Regions from separate parts of the Streptomyces sp. CG4 genome, predicted to be linked through region 1. Evidence: riboswitches for the same ligand, from Rfam matches in the RefSeq annotation. Region 1 holds a riboswitch; each other region holds the start of a gene.

Evidence for each region. A riboswitch is a leader RNA that binds a small molecule or an ion and turns the genes downstream of it on or off. The one in region 1 is predicted to bind cobalamin.
Region 2: linked by a shared signal. The riboswitch ahead of AB5L52_RS15360 (ribonucleoside-diphosphate reductase subunit alpha) and the one ahead of AB5L52_RS30765 (prenyltransferase/squalene oxidase repeat-containing protein) in region 1 are both predicted to bind cobalamin.
Region 3: linked by a shared signal. The riboswitch ahead of AB5L52_RS06045 (CbtB-domain containing protein) and the one ahead of AB5L52_RS30765 (prenyltransferase/squalene oxidase repeat-containing protein) in region 1 are both predicted to bind cobalamin.

The regions. Positions count from the first base shown of each region.
Region 1 covers NZ_CP163525.1:6,729,603-6,736,823, forward strand. The annotation lists gene AB5L52_RS30745 (ECF transporter S component) at 1-476, opposite strand, end outside; gene AB5L52_RS30750 (ABC transporter ATP-binding protein) at 473-2,182, opposite strand; gene AB5L52_RS30755 (CbiQ family ECF transporter T component) at 2,179-3,318, opposite strand; gene AB5L52_RS30760 (SCO2322 family protein) at 3,329-3,994, opposite strand; gene AB5L52_RS30765 (prenyltransferase/squalene oxidase repeat-containing protein) at 3,991-5,202, opposite strand; cobalamin riboswitch at 5,319-5,451, opposite strand; gene AB5L52_RS30770 (nuclear transport factor 2 family protein) at 5,582-6,034, opposite strand; gene AB5L52_RS30775 (MBL fold metallo-hydrolase) at 6,116-7,141, opposite strand.
Region 2 covers NZ_CP163525.1:3,408,053-3,415,273, forward strand. The annotation lists gene mctP (monocarboxylate uptake permease MctP) at 1-1,024, shown strand, start outside; gene AB5L52_RS15355 (GNAT family N-acetyltransferase) at 1,110-1,664, shown strand; cobalamin riboswitch at 1,646-1,813, shown strand; gene AB5L52_RS15360 (ribonucleoside-diphosphate reductase subunit alpha) at 1,936-4,320, shown strand; gene AB5L52_RS15365 (ribonucleotide-diphosphate reductase subunit beta) at 4,320-5,342, shown strand; gene AB5L52_RS15370 (cytochrome P450) at 5,423-6,793, opposite strand; gene cyc1 (epi-isozizaene synthase) at 6,790-7,221, opposite strand, start outside.
Region 3 covers NZ_CP163525.1:1,310,107-1,317,327, forward strand. The annotation lists gene aceB (malate synthase A) at 1-1,505, shown strand, start outside; gene AB5L52_RS06015 (3-hydroxybutyryl-CoA dehydrogenase) at 1,502-2,380, shown strand; partial or broken gene AB5L52_RS06020 (citrate/2-methylcitrate synthase) at 2,460-2,870, opposite strand; partial or broken gene AB5L52_RS06025 (short-chain fatty acyl-CoA regulator family protein) at 2,989-3,305, shown strand; gene AB5L52_RS06030 (histidine phosphatase family protein) at 3,337-3,921, shown strand; gene AB5L52_RS06035 (hypothetical protein) at 3,971-4,336, opposite strand; gene AB5L52_RS06040 (CbtA family protein) at 4,484-5,236, opposite strand; gene AB5L52_RS06045 (CbtB-domain containing protein) at 5,258-5,479, opposite strand; cobalamin riboswitch at 5,516-5,654, opposite strand; gene AB5L52_RS06050 (enoyl-CoA hydratase/isomerase family protein) at 5,844-6,920, opposite strand; gene AB5L52_RS06055 ((2Fe-2S) ferredoxin domain-containing protein) at 7,073-7,221, opposite strand, start outside.

The DNA.
Region 1 (7,221 bases):
CCCATCGTGAACCAGCCCATCGCCAGCATCTGGAACGGCAGCCACGGCCCGACCCCGCCGGTGAGCAGCGCGGACGCGAACATCGTCACCGACCCCAGCGTGAAGCCGAAGCCGGGGCCCAGCACCCGCCCGCTGAGGACCAGCAGAAAGAATATCGGCTCGATCCCGGCCGTCCCCGCGCCGATCGGCCGCAGCGCGGCCCCCGTCGCGGCCAGCACGCCCAGCATGGCCACGGCCTTCGGCCCGAGTTCCGACTCGGAGATCGTCGCCGCCACGACCGCGACCAGGAGGACGAGGAGGCCCGCGAAGAGCCAGGGCGCGTCCTGGGCGTGCGCGCTCAGCTGCGAGGCCGGCGGGGCGAGGAAGGGCCAGCCGAAGGCGATCACGCCGACCGCGCCGACCAGCGCCAGCGCGGCGAGGGAGCGGGGGCCGAGCCGGACGACGTGCAGCCGGGCGGTCGAGCGCCGGGCACTCATCGCAGCGCCTCGCGTACCTCGGCCACGGTGAGCCACTGCTGCGGGGCGAGGATCTTCGTCACCTGCGGGGCGAAGGACGGCGAGGAGACGACGATCTGCGCGGTCGGCCCGTCGGCGATGACCTCCCCTTCGGCGAGCAGCACCACCCGGTGCGCGATCTCGGCCGCCAGCTCCACGTCATGCGTGGCCAGCACGATCGCGTGCCCCTCGGTGGCGAGCCCGCGCAACACGGTCACCAGGCGGGCCTTCGCCGCGTAGTCCAGGCCGCGGGTCGGCTCGTCGAGCAGGAGCAGGGGCGGACGGGCGGTCAGGACGACGGCGAGGGCGAGCGCCAGGCACTGGCCCTCGGACAGATCGCGGGGGTGCGTGTCGTCCGTGATCCCGGGCAGCAGCTCCGACACCAGTGCCCGGCAGGTCCCCGGCTCGGCACCGGCGTCCCGGTCGGCCGCCGCACACTCGTCGGCGACCATGTCGGCGTAGAGGAGGTCCCGTGGTTCCTGCGGGACGAGGCCGACTCGGCGTACCAGGTCGCGGGGGGTGGTGCGGTGGGGGATTGCTCCGGCGACGGTGACCGTACCGGTGGTGGGGGGCAGCAGGCCGACGAGCGAGTTGAGCAGGGTGGACTTTCCGGCGCCGTTGCGACCCATGAGGGCGATGGTTTCACCGGGGGCGACGGTCAGGTCCATGTGGCGCAGGGCCGTGATGTGGCCTCGGCGGACGGAGAGGGCGCGGACTTCGGCGATGTGCGTCTGTGGGTGTTCCAGGGTGGGGGCGGGGCGGCGACGGAAGAGGAGACGGCGTCCTGTGCCGGGGGTCGTCCCGGCGGTGGGCGCGCCCTGAAGGGGCGCGCGGAACTGCGTGACCGGCCACGACGCGCCCGCAGGTGCTGACGCGGCCAGACGTTCCTTCAAGTCACCGGCCCTGCGCCGGGCGTCTCGTACGGTCAGGGGAAGCGGGGACCAGCCTGCCAGCCGCCCCAGGTCCACCACCGGAGGGAACACGGGGGAGACGGCCATGACCTCGGACGGGGTGCCCACGACGGCCGCTTCGCCGGGGCCGGGGAGCAGGACGACCCGGTCGGCGTAGTGGATCACGCGCTCCAGGCGGTGCTCGGCCAGCAGGACCGTCGTACCGAGGTCGTGGACGAGGCGCTGGAGCACGGCCAGGACCTCTTCCGCCGCGGCCGGGTCCAGTGCCGAGGTCGGCTCGTCCAGGACCAGCACCTGAGGGTGCGGGGTGAGGACCGAGCCGATCGCGACCCGCTGCCGCTGGCCGCCGGACAGGGTGGCGATCGGGCGGTCGCGGAGTCCGGCCAGGCCCAGCAGGTCCAGGGTCTCCTCGACCCGGCGGCGCATCACCTCCGGGGCCAGCCCCAACGACTCCATTCCGTAGGCGAGTTCGTCCTCGACCGTGTCGGTCACGAAATGGGCGAGCGGATCCTGCCCCACCGTGCCGACCACGTCGGCGAGTTCGCGCGGCTTGTGGGTACGGGTGTCCCGGCCGGCCACCGTGACACGGCCGCGCAGGGTGCCGCCGGTGAAGTGCGGCACCAGCCCGCTCACGGCACCGAGCACGGTCGACTTGCCGACCCCGGACGGGCCGACGAGCAGCACCAGTTCACCTTCCGGCACCTCGAAGTCGATGCCCCGGACGGTGGGTTCGGCCGCACCGTCGTACGTCACGCAGACGTCCTCGAAGCGGATCACGACGGCTCCTTGGGGGCCTGGGGGACGACGAAGGCGGGGAGGAGGGCGAGGAGGACCGCCGCGGCGGGCCACAGCGGGAGGGCGGGCGCGACGAGCGGGACGACCCCTGGGTGCAGGGCTTCTGGATCGCGGGCGGCGGCCAGGCCGAGCAGCGCGGCGACGGCGGCGCCGGAACCGGCGACCAGCCAGGCCCGCGCGTCCCAGGGGTCCGGGCGGTACCGGGTGCGCGGCGAACGCCGGCCGCCGAGCCGCAGCCCCGCCAGCGCGGCGGCGGCACCGGCGAGCAGCAGCGGGATCCCGTAGGTGCCGCCCGCCGCGGTGAGCAGCCCGTACGTCCCCGCGCACACGCCGAGCAGACCGCCGAGGGTGAGCGCGGCCGTCGTGCGCCGGACCCGGGCGGGGACGTCGACGGTACGGCCGTAGCCACGGGCTTCCATGGCCGCGGCGAGCGCGACCGAGCGCTCCAACGCGCCCTCCAGGACCGGCAGTCCGACCTGCAGCAGGCCGCGCAGACCCCGGTCGGGGCGGCCGCGCAGCCGGCGGGCGGCACGCAACCGCTGCACGTCGGCGATGAGATGCGGCGCGAAGGTGAGCGCGACGACCACGGCGACACCGGTCTCGTACAGGGCGCCGGGGAGGGACTTGAGCAGGCGGGCGGGGCCGGCGAGGGCGTTCGCGGCGCCGACGCAGATCAGGAGGGCGGCGAGCTTCAGACCGTCGTAGGCGGCGAAGACGAGGGACTCGGCGGTGACCTTCCCGCCCAGGCGAATGCCCTGCGCCCAGTAGGGGAGCGGGACTTCGGGGAGGGTGAGGAGGGTGTGGGTGCCCGGGATGGGGGAGCCGAGGGCGGTCGCGAAGAGGAGACGGACGAGAAGGACGGCGAGGGCGAGCTTGGCGAAGGCGGTGTAGGCGCGGGCGGTCGGGGTAGGGGCGCGGTGCGTTGCCACGACGTAGGCGGAGGCGGATATGAGGAGGGCGAGCAGCAGGGGGTTGGTGGTACGGGTGGCGGCCGCACCCAGGCTGAGCGCCCAGAGCCACCAGGCGCCGGGGTGAACGGTGGGGCGGCTACGGTGCCTTGACGGCTGCGGCGCCGGCGGTTCCCCAGGGGCGCGGGGAACTGCGCGACCAGCCCCCACCGGTTCGCAGTCACCCGGACGCATTGCGTCGCCGTCGGGACTGCCACACCGCTGCACCTGCCAGGAGGGCGACGACACCCGCGCCGATCGGCAGCCCCAGCGAAGGCCCACTGTCCGAGCCGTCCTTCTCGCCCGAGCCGCTCTTCTGGCCCGAGCTGCCCTTCCGGCCGGAGGCCACCTGCTCGCCGCACCCCTGCTTCGGATACCCGGAGATCGCACACAACATGGCGTTGGTGTCGTAGCGCAGGGGCTTGGCCACAGCGGCCAGCGCCTCCGCGGTCGTCGCGTCGGCGGGCACCCGGGCGCAGGCCGTACGCCCCGCCGGCGGCGTCTCACCCGACGGCGCGTCCTCGGGCGTGCCGAAGTCGAGGACCAGGGCCACCCGCTTCAAACCGGACGCGGCCGGTGTCGACGAGCAGATCGTGCCGAAGTCCGCCGCCCCGCGCGGCCGGCTCGCGTCCGCCGAGTCCGCGCTCACCGCGAAGCGGAACCCCTCCACGGCACCGTCGTCGGGACGGGCGCTCGACGGGCCCATGGTGGCGTACGTCCAGTGCCCGCCGGTCCGCTCCCAGAAGGACCAGTAGCGGTAGCCGGTGGCCTGTGCCTGGCCGGTTCCGGCCGCCGACAGGACGAGTGCGGCCACGAGCAGGCTCGCGGTGCGGCGGACGGCCGTCACGGCTGCCGCTTCTTCCGGCCGCTGAGCAGGAAGCCGACACCGATGCCCGCGACCAGGCAGACCCCGACGAACCACCAGGCGCCGAAGCCGGAGCCGCCGTCGGACTTGGTCTCCTGCTGGTACCCGGTCGCCGCCATCTGCGGGAGGGGGCCGAGCGCGTTGAGGGACCGGACCAGGCTGGTGCCGCCGAAGTCACCCGGCTGCGCGCCGACCGCATGGGCGGCGAGGATCAGCTGGGCGTACGCCGCCGGACCGCTCTGCGCCGCCCACTTCCCGGCGTTCTTCTCCAGCCAGCCGTACGCCTTCTTCGCCTGCTCGGTCCGGCCGTCCGCGGCGAGCGCGACGACCGTGTCCACCGTGTTGCCGTAGTCCGGCTGGTCCTCGGCCCCGGGCAGCGCGGACTGCAGGTGCCCGGTCTTGGCGACGGCGGCCGCCAGATAGGCGCCGGCGTTGTCGGCGACCTGCGCCGGGGTGGGACGACCGGCCTTGGCACACGCCTCCTGCGCGGGCGCCTTCCCGGCCTTGGCGACGAACCCCTTGCCGAGCGCGCCGAGCACCCCGGCCGCCGTGGCGTCCGCGTTGGCGACCAACGTGCCCTTCTTGTCGGGCTGGTAGGCGAGGGCGCCGCCGCCGTCCTGGTCGCAGGGGATGGACCAGGCGGCCAGCAGGTCGTAGGGGGACTTGCCGGACGTGCGGACGGACGCCGGGTCGGCGCCGGTCGCGGCCAGGGCACCCACGACGGCGGAGGTGGAGTTGGTGTCACTGGCGCCGCCCGGCAGGTAGCCCCAGCCGCCGTCCTTGTTCTGCACGGACTTCAGCCAGGCCACCGCCTTGCCGACGGCGGCGTCGTGCCCGCCGGCCGCCTTGAGGGCCTGCACCGCGGCGGCGGTGTTGTTGGTGTCCACCGCGACCCTGCTGTCGCAGGCCTTGGTGGGGTCGGCGCGGAAGGCGGCGAAGGCGCCGTTCGCGCACTGCTGGCCGGCGAGCCAGTCCACGGCCTGTGCGGCCGGCCGGTAGCCGAGGGTCCGCTGGGCGATCAGCGTCAACGACTGCCGCCACACGCCGTCGTTGGCCGGGTCGGACGTGCCGTACAGCCCCGACGGGATCGCCGCCTTCGGAGACGGGGACGGGCCGGCGGCCGTGGCGGGCGCGGCGGCGGCCAGCACGCCTACGGCGGCGAGCACCGCGGCACTGCGGCGGACGTTCATGGTCGGCGACTGCCTCTCCTGCGGGGAACCGGCAGCGCACGGGAGACACCCCGGGCGGCTCGGCTCCGTGAACCTCGACGGTGCCGTGCACGGCGGACCGCCGACGCACGCGAGCCGGTCAACGTCCCGTCCGGGGCAGTCCGGCTCACCGTCCTGGGACGGCTCACGGATCGGGGGAGAGTCAGCGCCGGAATTGCACCGGCTTCCCCCCGTACGGGTGTGATGACGACCCCGCCACTTTACCGGCAGCCCCGAGCGGCCCGAGGAGTGCCCGTGCGCACGGACTCCCGGTGACGGGGGCCACGGTCATGACGGGGACAGGCACGGTCACGACGGGGGCAGGGCAGCCGCCCAGGAGCCGCGCCGAACTCGGCCGGACTCAGCCCGCCTTCGGGGTCTCGCCGCCGAAGGGCAGGTGCAGGGTGCGGGAGGTGATCAGCCATGTGCCGTCGACCCTGCGGAAGGTGTCGGCGTAGTGACCGACCTGGACGGGCGGCCCGGCGGGGATGGGGGCGCCCCCCTCGTATCCGTCGACGCGGTACGTCGTGAAGTACGAGACGGCGCCTGCCGTGTCCGGTCCGGTCACGGTGACCAGCACGTTGGACATCAGCCGGCGGGAGAGCCGGTCGGCGGGCCGGGAGCCGAAGTACGCGCGCAGCGCCTCCCGGCCCCGGATCCGCCGCCCGTCCCCCGGCGACGGCCACTCCCAGACGCCGTCCTCGGTGAACAGCTCGGCCACGGAGGCCGGTTCACCGAGATCGAGCCGGTGGACGAAGCCGACGATCAGGCGCTCACAGGCACGCTCGACGAGAAGTCGGTCCAAGGGAGCCATGGATTCCATAGGGCTGTGTAACAGCGGGCCGCGCACCAGGCGAACGATTTACCCTGCCACTTACCCCGCCACGCAGGCCACTCACACCGCCACGTACGCCACCGGCTCGCTCCCCGCGACGGGTTCCGCCCGGCCCTGCTTCACCAGGCGGCGCAGATGGGACTCGGCCTCCGAGACGGCGATGTTCCGGGAGCCGTAGGGGATGTCGGCCCAGGGGCGGTTCCACTCCATGCGCTCGGCGAGCTGCCAGGGGGTGAGCGGCTCGGCGAGCAGGGCGAGGAGACCGGCCAGCCGCTCCGCGTGGTGGGCGAGCAACTCCCGTACCCGGCCGGGCGCGTCGGTGAAGGTGTGCTGGTGGGCGGGGAGGACTTCGGCGGGGCCGAGCCGGCCGATCCGCTCCAGGGAGTCGAGGTAGTCGCCGAGCGGGTCGGTCACGGTCGCGTCGTCGGGGTCCTCGTACAGGCCGATGTGCGGGGTGATCCGGGGCAGCAGGTGATCCCCGCTGAACAGGCGGCCCCGACCGGGGAGCCGGGCCGGGTGCTCCTCCTCCAGGTGCAGACAGACGTGGCCGGGGGTGTGGCCCGGGGTCCAGATCGCGCGCAGTCGGCGGCCGGGCACGTCGAGGAGTTCGCCGGGGACGATCTCCCGGTCGGGGAGGGCGGGGGAGAGGCCGGGCAGCCGTCGGCCACGGGCGGTGCGCAGCGGTGCCACCTGCTCCTCGGGCGCCCCGGCGGCCGTCAGCTTGTCGGCCATGTACGTGAACCACCGCCCGGGCCGCGTCTCTCGCGCCCTGCGCACGATCGCCGCGTCGGCCTCGTGCAGCGCCACCCAGGCGCCGGAGGCCGCGCGCACCCGCGCCGACAGCCCGTGGTGGTCGGGGTGATGATGCGTGACGACGACGCCGTACACCTCGGCCACCGCCGTACCGCACGCCAGGAGCCCTGCCACGAGCGTGTCCCAGGACGCGGGATCGTCCCACCCGCTGTCGACCAGCACCGGGCCGCGGTCGGTGTCCACGACGTACACCAGCGTGTGCCCGAGGGGGTTGTCCGGGATGGGGACCGCCACGGACCGTACGCCCCCGCCGTGCTCGAACGTCGTCACCATCGCCCCTCCACCCCTCCACCCACCGGCCCACGGCCATTGCCCACTATAACTAGAACTGATATCAGTTCTGAAACAGCGTC
Region 2 (7,221 bases), 3.3 Mb from region 1:
CGTGAAGGACGGGCTGATCTACCTCGTCATCGCGGTGGCGATCATCTACATCCCGATCAAGCTGGGCGGCTTCGACGAGATCTTCGCCAAGGCGGGTCACGCCTTGAGCCAGGTCAACCCGGTGACGGGCAAGCCGCGCGGTGCGCTCGCGCCACCGGAGGCGGGCCAGTGGACGTACGCGACGCTGGCGCTGGGCTCCGCGCTCGCGCTCTTCATGTACCCGCACTCGATCACCGCGACCCTGTCCTCCAAGAGCCGTGACGTGATCCGCCGCAACACCACGATCCTGCCGCTGTACTCCCTGATGCTCGGCCTGCTGGCCCTGCTGGGCTTCATGGCGATCGCGGCCGGAGTGAAGGTCAAGAACGGCCAGTTGGCGATCCCGCAGCTGTTCGAGGACATGTTCCCGAGCTGGTTCGCGGGGGTCGCCTTCGCGGCGATCGGCATCGGCGCGCTCGTACCCGCCGCCATCATGTCGATCGCGGCGGCGAACCTCTTCACCCGCAACATCTACAAGGACTTCATCAAGCCGGACGCCACCCCGAAGCAGGAGGCCCAGGTCTCCAAGTCCGTGTCGCTGCTGGTGAAGGTCGGCGCGCTGGTCTTCGTCCTCACCATGGACAAGACGGTCGCGATCAACTTCCAGCTGCTGGGCGGCATCTGGATCCTGCAGACCTTCCCGGCCCTGGTCGGCGGCCTGTTCACCCGCTGGTTCCACCGCTGGGCGCTGCTCGCCGGCTGGGCGGTCGGCATGGCGTACGGCACGGTCGCCGCGTACGGCGTCGCCTCCCCGACCCAGAAGCACTTCGGCGGCTCGGCCAAGGAGATCCCCGGCATCGGGGAGATCGGCTACATCGGCCTGACGGCGTTCGTCCTCAACGTCGTCGTCACCGTTGTCCTGACCCTGATCCTGAAGGCCGTGAAGGCTCCTGAGGGCATCGACGAGACCAAGCCGGAGGACTACACGGCGGACGCGGGAGAACCGGGCGTCCAGAAGGAACTGACGCCCACCGCAACCCCCTGAGAGGCGCGGGGAACTGCGCGAGCAACCCGCAGCGGGCCGCCGAAAGCAAGTGCTACGGCGGCCCGCTCACTTGCACACTCACACCATGGACATCCTCATCCGCCCCGCCGAACCCACCGAACACGCGGAACTCGGCGAGATCACAGCGCATGCCTACCTCGACGACGGCCTCCTCGACTACGGCGGGACCGACCCGTATCTGCCCGCCCTCAAGGACGTGGCCGCTCGCGCGGCCGCGGCCGAGGTCCTCGTTGCCATGGCGGGCGAACGGCTCGTCGGCGGCGTGACCTTCGTCCCGTCGGGCGGCCCCGTCGCCGATATCGCCGGTCCGGGCGAGGCCGAGATCAGGGCGCTCGCGGTCGCACCCGACGCCCGGGGCCGGGGCATCGGCGAAGCCCTCGTCCGTGCCTGTCTCGACCGCGCCCGGCGCACGGAGGGCTGTACCGCCGTCGTCCTGTCGAGCTCTCGCCGTATGCACGCCGCCCACCGGCTCTACGAACGCCTCGGCTTCGTCCGTACACCCGAGCGGGACTGGAATCCCGTGCCGCACCTGGACGACATCACTCTGCTCACCTACGAGTTGACGCTCCGAGACCGTCGCGACACAACATCTGGTGGTGCCACGACAGCCCGGCACTAGATGTATGCTCGTCCTCGCTGTCGCCACAGGGGAATCCGGTGCGAATCCGGAACTGTCCCGCAACGGTGTACTTGTGCATGTCCGCCCCCGAGGCGGAGCGCATCGCACAGGAGTCAGTCCGAGGACCTGTCGACAGCGCACCCGACCGTCCGGTCCGGGTGCCCTGAGACGTCCGGGCCTCGTGGAATGGGCCGGTGGACGCGACGCGTGCGCGCTCGTGGCTGCCCCCTGTCCTCCGCAGGCCCCCGTGCCGAGCGAGGGAGAGCCCCACGTGACCATCGCGCCAGCAGATCCGGCTTCAGTCGGCGAAGTCAGCGAGCTGAAGACCGACGGTCCCGGTACCGCGCTGCTGCGGACCCTGACCGAGCTGACCTCCGACCTCCCCGACGCCGACCCCGGCCGGGTCGCCGCCGCCGCGCTGCGCGGCCGGTCCGCCCGTGCCGACGAGGCGGAGTTGCGCGAACTGGCCACCGAGGCCGCCGCCGGGCTCATCTCCGAGGACCCCGCCTACTCGAAGCTGGCCGCCCGGCTGCTGACCCTCTCCATCCGCGCCGAGGCCGCCTCGCAGGGCGTGACGTCCTTCACCGAGTCCGTCGCCGTCGGCCACCGCGAGGGCCTGATCGCCGACCGCACCGCGGAGTTCACGCGGCTCCACGCGGCCCGCCTCGACGCCCTGGTCGACCGGGCGGCCGACGACCGCTTCGGCTACTTCGGCCTGCGCACGCTGCACAGCCGCTATCTGCTGCGGCACCCCCTCACCCGCAAGGTCATCGAGACGCCCCAGCACTTCATGCTGCGGGTGGCGAGCGGCCTGGCCGAGGACGACACCCCTCGCTCCGTGGACGAAGTCGCCGCGCTCTACGGGCTCATGAGCCGCCTCGACTACCTCCCGTCCTCCCCCACGCTCTTCAACTCCGGCACGCGGCACCCCCAGATGTCGTCCTGCTACCTCCTCGACTCCCCGCTGGACGAGCTGGACTCCATCTACGACCGCTACCACCAGGTGGCCCGGCTCTCGAAACACGCCGGCGGCATCGGACTGTCGTACTCCCGGATCCGCAGCCGCGGTTCGCTGATCCGCGGCACCAACGGGCACTCCAACGGCATCGTCCCGTTCCTGAAGACCCTGGACGCCTCGGTGGCCGCGGTGAACCAGGGCGGCCGGCGCAAGGGCGCCGCGGCCGTCTACCTGGAGACCTGGCACTCCGACATCGAGGAGTTCCTGGAGCTGCGGGACAACACCGGTGAGGACGCCCGCCGTACGCACAACCTGAACCTCGCGCACTGGATCCCGGACGAGTTCATGCGCCGGGTGAACGCCGACGCGCAGTGGTCGCTGTTCTCCCCCGCCGACGTGCCGGAGCTGGTGGACCTGTGGGGCGAGGAGTTCGACGCCGCCTACCGCAAGGCCGAGGCGGCAGGTCTGGCGAAGAAGACCCTGCCGGCCCGTGAGCTGTACGGCCGGATGATGCGCACCCTCGCGCAGACCGGCAACGGCTGGATGACCTTCAAGGACGCCGCCAACCGCACCGCCAACCAGACGGCCTTGCCGGGGCATGTGGTCCACTCCTCCAACCTCTGCACGGAGATCCTGGAGGTCACGGACGACGGCGAGACGGCGGTCTGCAACCTGGGCTCCGTCAACCTGGGTGCCTTTGTCGACACAGTGACCGGCGGCCTCGACTGGGAGCGGCTGGACGAGACCGTCCGCACCGCCGTCACCTTCCTCGACCGCGTGGTGGACATCAACTTCTATCCGACCGAGCAGGCGGGCCGGTCGAACGCCAAGTGGCGCCCCGTCGGCCTCGGCGCGATGGGGCTGCAGGACGTCTTCTTCAAGTTGCGCCTGCCCTTCGACTCGCCGGAGGCCAAGGCCCTGTCCACGCGGATCGCCGAGCGCATCATGCTCGCCGCGTACGAGGCCTCCACCGACCTCGCCGAGCGCAGCGGCCCGCTGCCGGCCTGGGAGAAGACCCGTACGGCCCAGGGCGTGCTGCACCCCGACCACTACGGCGTCGAACTGACCTGGCCCGAGCGCTGGGAGGCGCTGCGCCGGCGTGTCGCCGAGACGGGCCTGCGCAACTCGCTGCTCCTCGCCATCGCCCCGACGGCCACCATCGCCTCCATCGCGGGCGTGTACGAGTGCATCGAGCCGCAGGTGTCGAACCTGTTCAAGCGCGAGACCCTGTCCGGTGAGTTCCTCCAGGTCAACTCCTACCTGGTGCAGGACCTGAAGAACCTCGGCGTGTGGGACGCGCGCACCCGCGAGGCGCTGCGCGACTCGGGCGGCTCCGTGCAGGAGTTCGTCTGGATCCCCGAGGAGGTGCGGGCCCTGTACCGCACCGCGTGGGAGATCCCGCAGCGCGGCCTGATCGACATGGCCGCCGCCCGCACCCCGTTCCTGGACCAGTCCCAGTCCCTGAACCTGTTCCTGGAGACGCCGACCATCGGCAAGCTCTCCTCGATGTACGCGTACGCCTGGAAGTCGGGCCTGAAGACGACGTACTACCTGCGCTCCCGCCCGGCGACCCGGATCGCCCGCGCCGCCCAGGCTCAGGCGCAGACCCAGACCCCCATCCCCGCGCAGGCGGTCGCCGACCCCGACGCCGTCGCCTGCTCCCTTGAGAACCCCGAGTCCTGCGAGGCCTGCCAGTAATGAGCACCAGCACCACCCGAAACACCAATCTCCTCGACCCGGGCTTCGAGCTGACGCTGCGTCCCATGCGCTACCCGGACTTCTACGAGCGCTACCGGGACGCGATCAAGAACACCTGGACCGTGGAGGAGGTCGACCTCCACTCGGACGTCGCCGACCTCGCGAAGCTGACCCCGGCCGAGCAGCATCTGATCGGCCGGCTGGTGGCCTTCTTCGCGACCGGCGACTCGATCGTCGCGAACAACCTGGTCCTGACGCTGTACAAGCACATCAACTCCCCCGAGGCGCGGCTCTACTTGAGCCGTCAGCTCTTCGAGGAGGCCGTGCACGTCCAGTTCTATCTGACGCTGCTGGACACCTACCTGCCCGACCCGGAGGACCGGACGGCGGCCTTCGCGGCCGTCGAGAACATCCCCTCCATCCGCGAGAAGGCCGAGTTCTGCTTCAAGTGGATCGACTCGGTGGAGCAGATCGACCGGCTGGAGACGAAGGCCGACCGCCGGCGCTTCCTGCTCAACCTGATCTGCTTCGCCGCGTGCATCGAGGGCCTGTTCTTCTACGGCGCGTTCGCGTACGTCTACTGGTTCCGCAGCCGGGGTCTGCTGCACGGTCTCGCCACCGGCACCAACTGGGTGTTCCGTGACGAGACGATGCACATGTCCTTCGCCTTCGACGTGGTCGACACCGTCCGCAAGGAGGAGCCGGACCTCTTCGACGACGAGCTCCAGCAGCAGGTCGTCGACATGCTGAAGGAGGCCGTCGAGGCCGAGCTGCAGTTCGCCCGCGACCTGTGCGGCGACGGCCTGCCGGGGATGAACACCGAGTCGATGCGGCAGTACCTGGAGTGCGTCGCCGACCAGCGGCTCGGCCGCCTCGGTTTCGCCCCGGTGTACGGCTCGGAGAACCCGTTCTCCTTCATGGAGCTGCAGGGTGTTCAGGAGCTGACGAACTTCTTCGAGCGCCGCCCGTCGGCGTACCAGGTCGCGGTCGAGGGCACCGTGGACCTGGACGAGGACTTCTGAGCCGGTAGCCGGTCTCCCACGCCTACCGGCGCGCGTTCCGGGCCCGCGGGCCGTCTGAGCGCGCGCCGGTACCAGGTCACCTACCAGGGCTGCGCCCGCAGTCGCAGATCGTGCGGGCGCAGCGTGATGCCCACCCGGGTCGTGTCGTTGGACCCGCTGACCTGCTCGAAGCGGTACTTCGCCGAGATCGCCGCGGTGATCAGGCTGAGCTGGGTCATCGAGAAGTGGTCGCTGGGGCACTTGCGGTTGCCGACGCTGAAGGGACTCATGGCGTACTTCGGTACGTCCTTGACCCGCTCCGGCAGCCAGCGGTCGGGGTCGAAGTCGAGGTGGCGGTCGTACGAGTGGGCGTCGCGCTGGATCGCGTACGGGCTGTAGACGATGTCCGCCCCGGCCGGAATGCGATACCCGCCGAGTTCGGTGTCGGTCACCGCGCGCCGGGTCAAAATCCATACGGCGGGCCGGAGCCGCATGGCCTCGACGACGACATTGTTGGTGTGCCGGAGTGCGCGGACGTGCTCGAATCCGACCGGCCGGCCACCCGTCACCGATTCGACCTCGGTCCGTACCTTCTCCGCGTGTTCCGGGTGTTCCGCGAGCACCTGCAGCAGCCACATGATCGTGGACGCGACTGTTTCGCTGCCGGGGGTGAGTATCGCGACGACCTGGTCGTGGATCTCCTGTTCCCCGATGGGGTCGCCATTGTCGTCCTTTGCCTCCAGCAATGCCGTCAGCAAATCGTCCGGCTTTTGACCAGATGCCCTCCGCTCGGCGACGATCTCGTCGACCAGTAGATGCAAATCGGCCAGCGCCCGGTTGAATTCGCGGTTCGCCGGGAACGGCAGCCGGTACAGCGGCCCGAGCGGGATGACCATGCGCTGGTACATACCGCGGAAGACGGCGGCGAGGTCGATGCTGAGCCGCTCGGCGCGCTCGTCCATGTAGTCGCCGCGCAGCAGGCAGCGGGCGGCGATGCGGACGGCGACCCGGAAGGACTCGGAGGTGCACTCGATGGTCTCGCCGGGCCGCCAGCGCTCGGTCAGCGCATGCGCCTCCTCCTCCATGATCGGCCCGTAGCCAGGGATGGCGTCCAGCCGGAACGCGGGCTGGATGGTGCGGCGCTGGCGGCGGTGCCGGGGCCCGTTGGCGGTGGCCACGCCCTCCTTGCCGAGCAGCCCTTCCAGGGACTCCCACAGGGGTCCGTCGATCTTGAAGTCGGGGCTGAGCGCGAGCGCTCCGGTCAGCGCCGGGGTGGTCACGGCGTACACCGTCTTGGGGCCGAGCTTGAGGCGTACGACGTCGCCGTGCTCGCGGAGCCGGGACATGAAGGCGAGCGGGTCGCGGACCAGCTTCAGGCCGTGCCCGAGGCCCGGCACGGCCCCGCCGGCCAGCGGCGGTTCGCGCAGTTCGGCGGTCTCGGAGGTCAGGGGCTGCGCAGACTCGACGGTCATTTCTCTCCTGCCACTTCGTTCGTGACGTACGGGGGCGTGGACCGGTCGTCCCAGGTGTCGACCATGTAGCGGCCGGACTCGTGGTGGAACCAGTAGACGGAGCTGAACCAGTTGCGCATATTGCCGACGCAGGCGCGCACCGCCGCGCTCAATTCCTTTCCGTGGACCGTGCCGTCGGCGAGTTGGTCGGCGAACCGCAGGGCGACCTGCTCGGCTTCGAGGAATTCGCTGATGCATTCCTCGACGCGCCGCCTCAATTCGTCCACCGCTTCTTCGAGACTCAGTCCCTCATGGGTGATGAGACTGATTCCTAGATTGTGGACCTCGTCGCCCGCGATTTCTTTGGGCAGCGAGCACAGATCGTTGTACCAGGCGGCGAATTCCTGGCTGAGCAGCGCCGGCCGGCGGTAAGCCGGGTTTTTCCGTAC
Region 3 (7,221 bases), 5.4 Mb from region 1:
ACTTCGTCGGTCGTCTGATCGCGGCCTTCGGCACACGCCGCCAGGACCTGATGAGGGAACGCCGCCGACAGGCCCTGCGCCTGGCCGCCGGGTCCCTGCTCGACTTCCCCTTGGTCACCTCCGCCGTCCGTGCCGACCCGAGCTGGCGCGTCGCGCCGCCCGCGCCCGGTCTGACCGACCGGCGGGTCGAGATCACCGGCCCGCCGGAGCGCCGTACGACGGTGAACGCACTCAACTCCGGCGCCCGGGTGTGGATAGCCGACTTCGCGGATGCGACCGCTCCCACCTGGGAGAACATCATCGGTGGCCAGCTGAACCTGCTGGACGCCGTCGAGCGGCGGATCGACTTCACCGCCGGGGACGGCAAGGAGTACCGGCTCGGGGAGCAGCTCGCCACCATCGTCGTACGACCGCGCGGCTGGCATCTGGACGAGGAGCATCTGGAGTACGACGGCCGGCCGGTGCCCGCCGCGCTCGTCGACTTCGGTCTGTACTTCTTCCGCTGCGCCCAGCGGCAGATCGACGCCGGGTACGGCCCGTACTTCTGTCTGCCGAAGCTGGAGAACCGGTACGAGGCCCGGCTGTGGAACGACATCTTCGTCCTCGCCCAGGAGTTGCTCGGCATCCCCCGGGGCACCGTCCGCGCCACCGTGCTCATCGAGACGATCACGGCCGCGTTCGAGATGGAGGAGATCCTGCACGAGCTGCGCGAGCACAGCTCCGGCCTCAGCGCGGGCCGCTGGGACTATCTGTTCAGCCTGATCAAGACCTTCGGCCACCGCACCGACTGCCTGCTCCCCGACCGTGCCAAGGTCACGATGACCGCGCCCTTCATGCGGGCGTACACCGCACTGCTCGTGCGCACCTGCCACCGGCGCGGCGCCCATGCGATCGGCGGGATGGCCGCGCAGGTGCCCGGCGAGGACCCGGACGCCCATGAGGCCGCGGCGGCCACGGTGCGGCTGGACAAGGAGCGGGAGGCGGAGGACGGGTTCGACGGCTCGTGGGTGGCCCACCCGGGGCTCGTCCCGGTGTGCCGTGCGGTGTTCGACGGCGTCCTCGGCGACCGGCCGCACCAGCTCGACCGGACGCGGGACGACGTGGCGGTGACGGCCGGTGACCTGCTGTCCGTGCGCCGGCTCAGCGGCCCGCCGACCCCGGACGGCGTGCGCACCAACATCGCTGTCGCGCTGCGCTACTTCGCCGCCTGGCTGCGCGGGCAGGGCGCGGTCGCCCTCCACGGCCTCATGGCGGACGCGGCCACCGCCGAGTTCGCCCGGGTGCAGGTCTGGCAGTGGCTGCGGCACCGGGTGATCGACCGGGAGACGGTCCTGCGGCTGCTCGACGAGGAGACCGCGAAGCTCGGCGCCGAGTATCCCTGGGCGCCGGTGGAGGAGGCGCGGGCGCTGTTCGAACGCACCGCGCTGTCCGGGGAGTTGCCACTGTTCTTCACACCGGACGCCTACTCCCGTCATCTCGTGCGGCACGCGAAGGAGGGGTCATGAGCGGGCGTATCCGAAGGGTGGGCGTGGTCGGTGGCGGCCAGATGGGCGCCGGGATCGCCGAGGTGTGTGCGCGGGCCGGTCTGGACACGGTGGTGTGCGAGGTGGACGCGGCCGCGGCCCGTGCCGCGCGGGAACGGGTGGCGGGCTCGCTCGACCGCGCCGTGCGACGCGGGAAGCTGCCCGAGAGCGCCGCACAGGACGCGCTCGCCCGGCTCGTCTTCACCGGCGACCTGACGGACCTGGCCGACCGGCAGCTGGTCGTGGAGGCCGTCGTGGAGAGCCCCGACGCCAAGACCGAGGTCTTCGCGGCACTCGACAAGATCGTCGAGGATCCGGCGGCCGTGCTGGCCACCAACACCTCGTCCTTGTCGGTGATGCGGCTCGGCAGGGCGACCGGACGGGCCGACCGGGTCGTGGGCCTGCACTTCTTCAACCCCGTTCCGGTGCTGCCGCTGGTGGAGGTCGTGACCTCGCTGCACACGTCGGCCGACACGGTGGCCGCGGCCGAGGAGTTCGCGGGCCGCACACTGGGCAAGACGGTGATCCACAGCCGGGACCGGTCGGGTTTCGTCGTCAACGCGCTACTCGTGCCGTATCTGCTGTCCGCGATCCGGATGGCGGAGTCCGGCTTCGCCACCGCCGCCGACATCGACACCGGCATGGAGCTGGGCTGCGCCCACCCCATGGGCCCGCTGAAACTCGCGGACCTCATCGGCCTGGACACGGTCGCCTCCATCGCCGAGTCGCTGTACGACGAGTTCCGCGAGCCCCTCTACGCCCCTCCCCCGCTGCTCCAGCGGATGGTCGAGGCGGGACTGCTGGGCCGTAAGACCGGCCGCGGCTTCCACCCGTACGACCCGTACGACCAGGACTGAGGCCACCGCCCGCAGGAACAGGGCGGAGACCGCCCGCGCGACCAGGGCTCGGCCCGCTACCCGCCGCCGCGCACGCCGCCCGCTGGTCCGGACCCGCGTAGGCGGCGAGGGGCCGGACCAGCGCGTTGTGGGCGAGCTGTTCGGTGACGTGGGTGGTCCGGCCGTGCTGCGACTCATCGCGAAGAGGGATGTGAAGGCCGAGGTGTCGAAGCCGATCAGGTGGCGGGCGAGCCCGGCCGGGTAGTCGGGGTGGGGATGGACGCCCTTGCGGGTGAGCGAGCATGGCGTGATGCAGGGCCGCGTGCAGCTCGGCGAGACGGGGGATCTCGGGGTCGGTGGCGCGGGCGACCAGGCGGTCCAGGGCGTCCCGCGTGATCGGCACACGGGAGTCGCTGTGCTCGTAGACGCGATGGCCGAAGCCCGTGATCTTCCGCCCGCCGGCCGGCGCCTGCTCCAGCTGCTCCTCGGCCCGGCGCGGGTCGCCGACCTCCGTCGGCGCATTCCGCGGATGCTAAGTTCGCGGGCGAGGCGAGGAGGTGTGCGCATGGTCCGGCGACCGGCCGACCGCCGGCCAACCGGCGCTGCTGGAGCATGGCCCACTGCTGGACCACCGGATGAGCACCCTGCAGCGCACCGGGCGACGGGGCGTGCCGTTCTCGTTCCTGCGGGTCGACCGGGCCGGCGACATCTCCAAACGACGGTCCGCGTGCCGCAGTTCGCGGGCGAGCGCGACGGCGAACTCGGCGCGCGGGGCATGGTGACCCTGGACGACCCCCGGGCCGCGAACCGCCGGCGGCCTGGGCTGCCGGATCCGCGAGCGTCGCGACTGCGGCCAGCGGGCCCGCCCCCGGCCGGCGGACGGTCGGCCGTCGACCCGGACCGGCGTCCGTATGTGCCGTACGCGGTCGAGTCCCGCACCCCATGACACCGATGACACGGACACCAGGAGCAGCCGCGTGACCAGCCGCGTGACCTTCGTCTCGCCCGCCATGAGCCCATCTCTGCGGCAGGCCCGCTTCTACGACGGCGACTCCGTCGACGACATCGGCGCGGCCGGTGCCCGGGCGGCGGCCGGGTCACTGCCCGCACCCGCCCGCGTGGTCACTTCCGCCAGTGTGCGCTGCCGGGAGACGGCCGAGGCACTCGGCCTCGACGGCGCGGCGGCAGCGGAGCTGGCCGGTCTCGATGTGGGCCGCTGGCGGGGCCGCACCCTGCAGGAGGTGGGGGCCGCGGAGCCGGAGGCGGTGGGCCGCTGGCTCACCGATCCCGGCTGGGCGGAACACGGTGGGGAGTCGGTGCGGGACGTGTGCGAGCGGATCGGGCGCTGGCTGGACACCGCCCAGGACATGGACGGCCGTACGGTCGCCGTGGTCGAGCCGGAGGTGGTGCGGGCGGCCGTCGTCGCCGCCCTCGACCTGTCCGCCTCGGTCTTCTGGCGCCTCGATGTGCCGCCGCTGACCGTGACCGAGCTCAGCGGCCGGTCCGGGCGGTGGAATCTGCGGCTGGGGCGTCCGCTGGCCGCACCGGAGGAGGACGACTAGGCGCCGCCGGCCGGGGGTTCAGGCCGACCAGGGAGCGCCGAAGGGCCGTTCAGGCTGTCGGGCCCCGATGGCGGCGCAGCAGTGCCGCCACGGCGCAGCGCAGGCAGGGGGCCGCGGTGGCGTCCACCACGGGCTCGCCGTCGGGGCTCGTGGCCGGTGCCATGTGGGGGTGCCCCTGGCAGGTCTCCGCTGGGGTCTGCCCTGGGCAGGGCTCTCCCGGGGTGGCTATGAGCGCCTCCAGGTCGTGCAGGAGCCGTTCGTTGCGCTTGGCCTGCTGGGCGAGGACCCGGACGCGGGCGCTCTGGCCGCCGATCTGGCGGCGACTGGCGGCCAGTTGCTCGTACTCCTCCAGGGTGAGGGCGACCGCGTCCCGGCCGCCGAGGGTGATGCGGCGCGGCTGTGAAGGTCTGGCCATCCGCTTCCTCCGCGCCTCGCCCGGGTGGTGGGCGCCCGATCGGCCGGCTTCCGTGCCCTGCCCGTGAAATCCCGTGTGCATCGGTGTCCGTTGAACGCCAGAGGGCCCTTGGAAGGTTCCGAAGGGCCCTCTGTTGTCCGGAAGGAGTCAGTGCGCGGCCGGAACCGCACGTCCGCTCTTGGCCGCCGCCGGCTTGGGGTTCAGCACCCGCTCGGCCAACTCGCCGAAGAGAAGGCCGAATCCGCCCCACATGACGGTCTGGATCGCCAGTGCCGAGAGCCGGAACCGCCACAGCAGGGTCGCCGGGAAGTCCTTGGGCACCTCGTTGACGACGGGCAGGAACTGGTAGGCCAGGCCGATCACGACGGCGAACGCGGCCACCGCGACCACGGTCGCCCACCAGGTGCCCAGGCTCGGCGCGAGCCGCTTGCCCAGGAGGGTGGCGGCGATCGCCAGGAGGACGCTGAGCAGCATCATCAGGAAGTACAGGGTGGTCCGCTTGCCGATGGTGTCGGGGCTGCCGACCGACGGCGGATTGGCCGGGTACTTCAGGAACGGCACCACGTACACGGCGAACAGGGCGCAGCCCGACAGCAGCAGCGCCGTGGCGCGCGGGCTGAAGCGGCCCACGCGGCCGAGGGCGAAGCAGTACGCGAGCGCGGCGATGCCGCCGAAGGCGACCCCGTAGACGAGGACGCCGGTGGCGAGGCCGGCGGTGGACTGCAGGGAGCGGGAGACGACCGCCATCTCGTGCTCGTGGGAGTGGGCGTCCTCGAAGCTGATCGCCTTGTCGACGTTCGGCTCACCGAGGAGATAGGCCACCACCAGGGCGAGCACGCCGGCCGCGAGGCCGGCGAGCATGCCCCGTACGAGAAGGTTCCGTACGGTTGCGGATTTCATGTGTGCACGGGGTCCCTCGCGTCAGTGGCAGGGGAAACCGAGCAGGTGGCGGGCGTCGTGCACCCACTCGTGGACGTCCGTGCCGCTGAACACGGAGGTGGCGCCCTGCTCGGCGCCGACGAAGTAGAGCAGGACCATCATGAGGATGCCGAAGAACACCGCCCAGGGAGCGATCGCCTTCAGCGGCAGCTTGGCGGGAACGACGGGGGTGGTGGCTGTCGGCTGGGCGACGGTCTGCGCCATGGCAGGACCCTCCTCTGGGAGTTCGCGTCCCATCTCGGTGGTGCACAGGACGACGGCCACGGGTCTGACTCACGAGCCCCCTGGGGGTCCCGCATACAGTGGCGCGACCGTGCCGGATTCCCACCGGCTTCCGTGTCGCCGTCGTCGATATCGGACCGACCGTACCGCGTGACGCGACCATGGCCAAGACCGCCTCCGCCCGACGTGATCTTCCTCTCCCACCAGGCGGGACGGCAGAGGGCCGGTGGGTCGGCAGTGGCGGAATTCCGGCGGTCGTTCGTCGATGAAGGCCGCCGCGACCTCGCCGGTTCGGCGGCCATGCGGGCGTCCAAGTGCCCGGGTCGACCGAACGCGACGGTCCTGCTCACCAGGCCGCCTCCCGGGCGTCGCCGGGCCCGGCGAGCCCCAGTTCGCGGTCGCCGAGCGGGGCGAAGAAGCGGGCCACGTCGGCGTCGGAGACCTCGGCGAGGGTCTTCGGGAACCAGCGCGGATCGCGGTCCTTGTCGATGACCTGGGCGCGGATGCCCTCCACCAGGTCGGCTGTGCTCAGGGCGGCGCAGGAGACGCGGTACTCCTGGTCGAGGACCCGTTCCAGCGGGCCGAGACGCCGGGCGCGGCGCACTGCGGCCAGGGTGACCTTGAGGGCGGTGGGCGACTTGGCGAGCAGGGTATCGGCGGCCTCCTTCGCGTCCGGGCCGCCGTGGGCGAACAGCCGTTGAACGATCTCCTCGACCGAGTCGGCGGCGTAACAGCCGTCGATCCACTCGCGCCTTGCCGTCAACTCCCCTTGTGGCGGCGGCTGTACGTGCCGGGCGAGGACGTCCGGCAGGGGCATCTCGGCGAGGTCGTCGACGAGGGAGCGGAGCGCGGCGGACGGTACGTAGTGGTCGGCGAGGCCGCACAGCAGGGCGTCGCCGGCGCCGATCTGCGCGCCCGTCAGCGCGAGGTGGGTGCCCAGTTCGCCCGGGGCGAGGGCGAGCAGATAGGTGCCGCCGACGTCGGGGACGAAGCCGATGCCGGTCTCGGGCATCGCGATCCGCGACCGCTCGGTGACGATGCGGACGCTGCCGTGCGCGGAGACGCCTACCCCGCCGCCCATCACGATGCCGTCCATGAGCGCGACATACGGTTTGGTATAGCGGGCGATACGGGCGTTGAGGTGGTACTCGTCGCGCCAGAACGCGGCCGAGAGGGTGCCGTCGCCGGCGCGGGCGTCGTCGTGGATGGCACGGATGTCGCCGCCCGCGCACAGTCCGCGCTCTCCGGCGCCGGTGATGACCACGGTCTCGACGGCCGGGTCGTGCTCCCACGCCGTCAGTGCCTCGTCGATACGGCGCACCATGGCGTGGGTGAGGGCGTTGAGGGCTCTGGGCCGGTTGAGCGTGATGTGGGCGGCCCGGCCCGCGGTGTGGAACAGGACGGGTTCCCCGCTGCCGGTCATCCGAACGCCTCCGGCAGGTCACGGGCCACGATGAAGTACATGATCTCCTTGGTTCCTTCCAGGATCTGCGGGACCGGTGCGCAGGCCGCGGACGGTGTTCCCGCGGCGCACGCCGGCGGCTGCGGTGCGAGCGCGCGGCATGCCCTTCCTGGCTACGGCCGGTCTTCGCCGAGTCGTCGTCGGGGCGGTGTGAACGTGTACAGGTCGAGGATGTCCGGCCGGGGAGCCACGCCCGGGCCGCCGGCGCGCACCCAGCCGACGATGTCCTCGGTCGCGTCCGGATCGTTGACGAGCCCGAGCC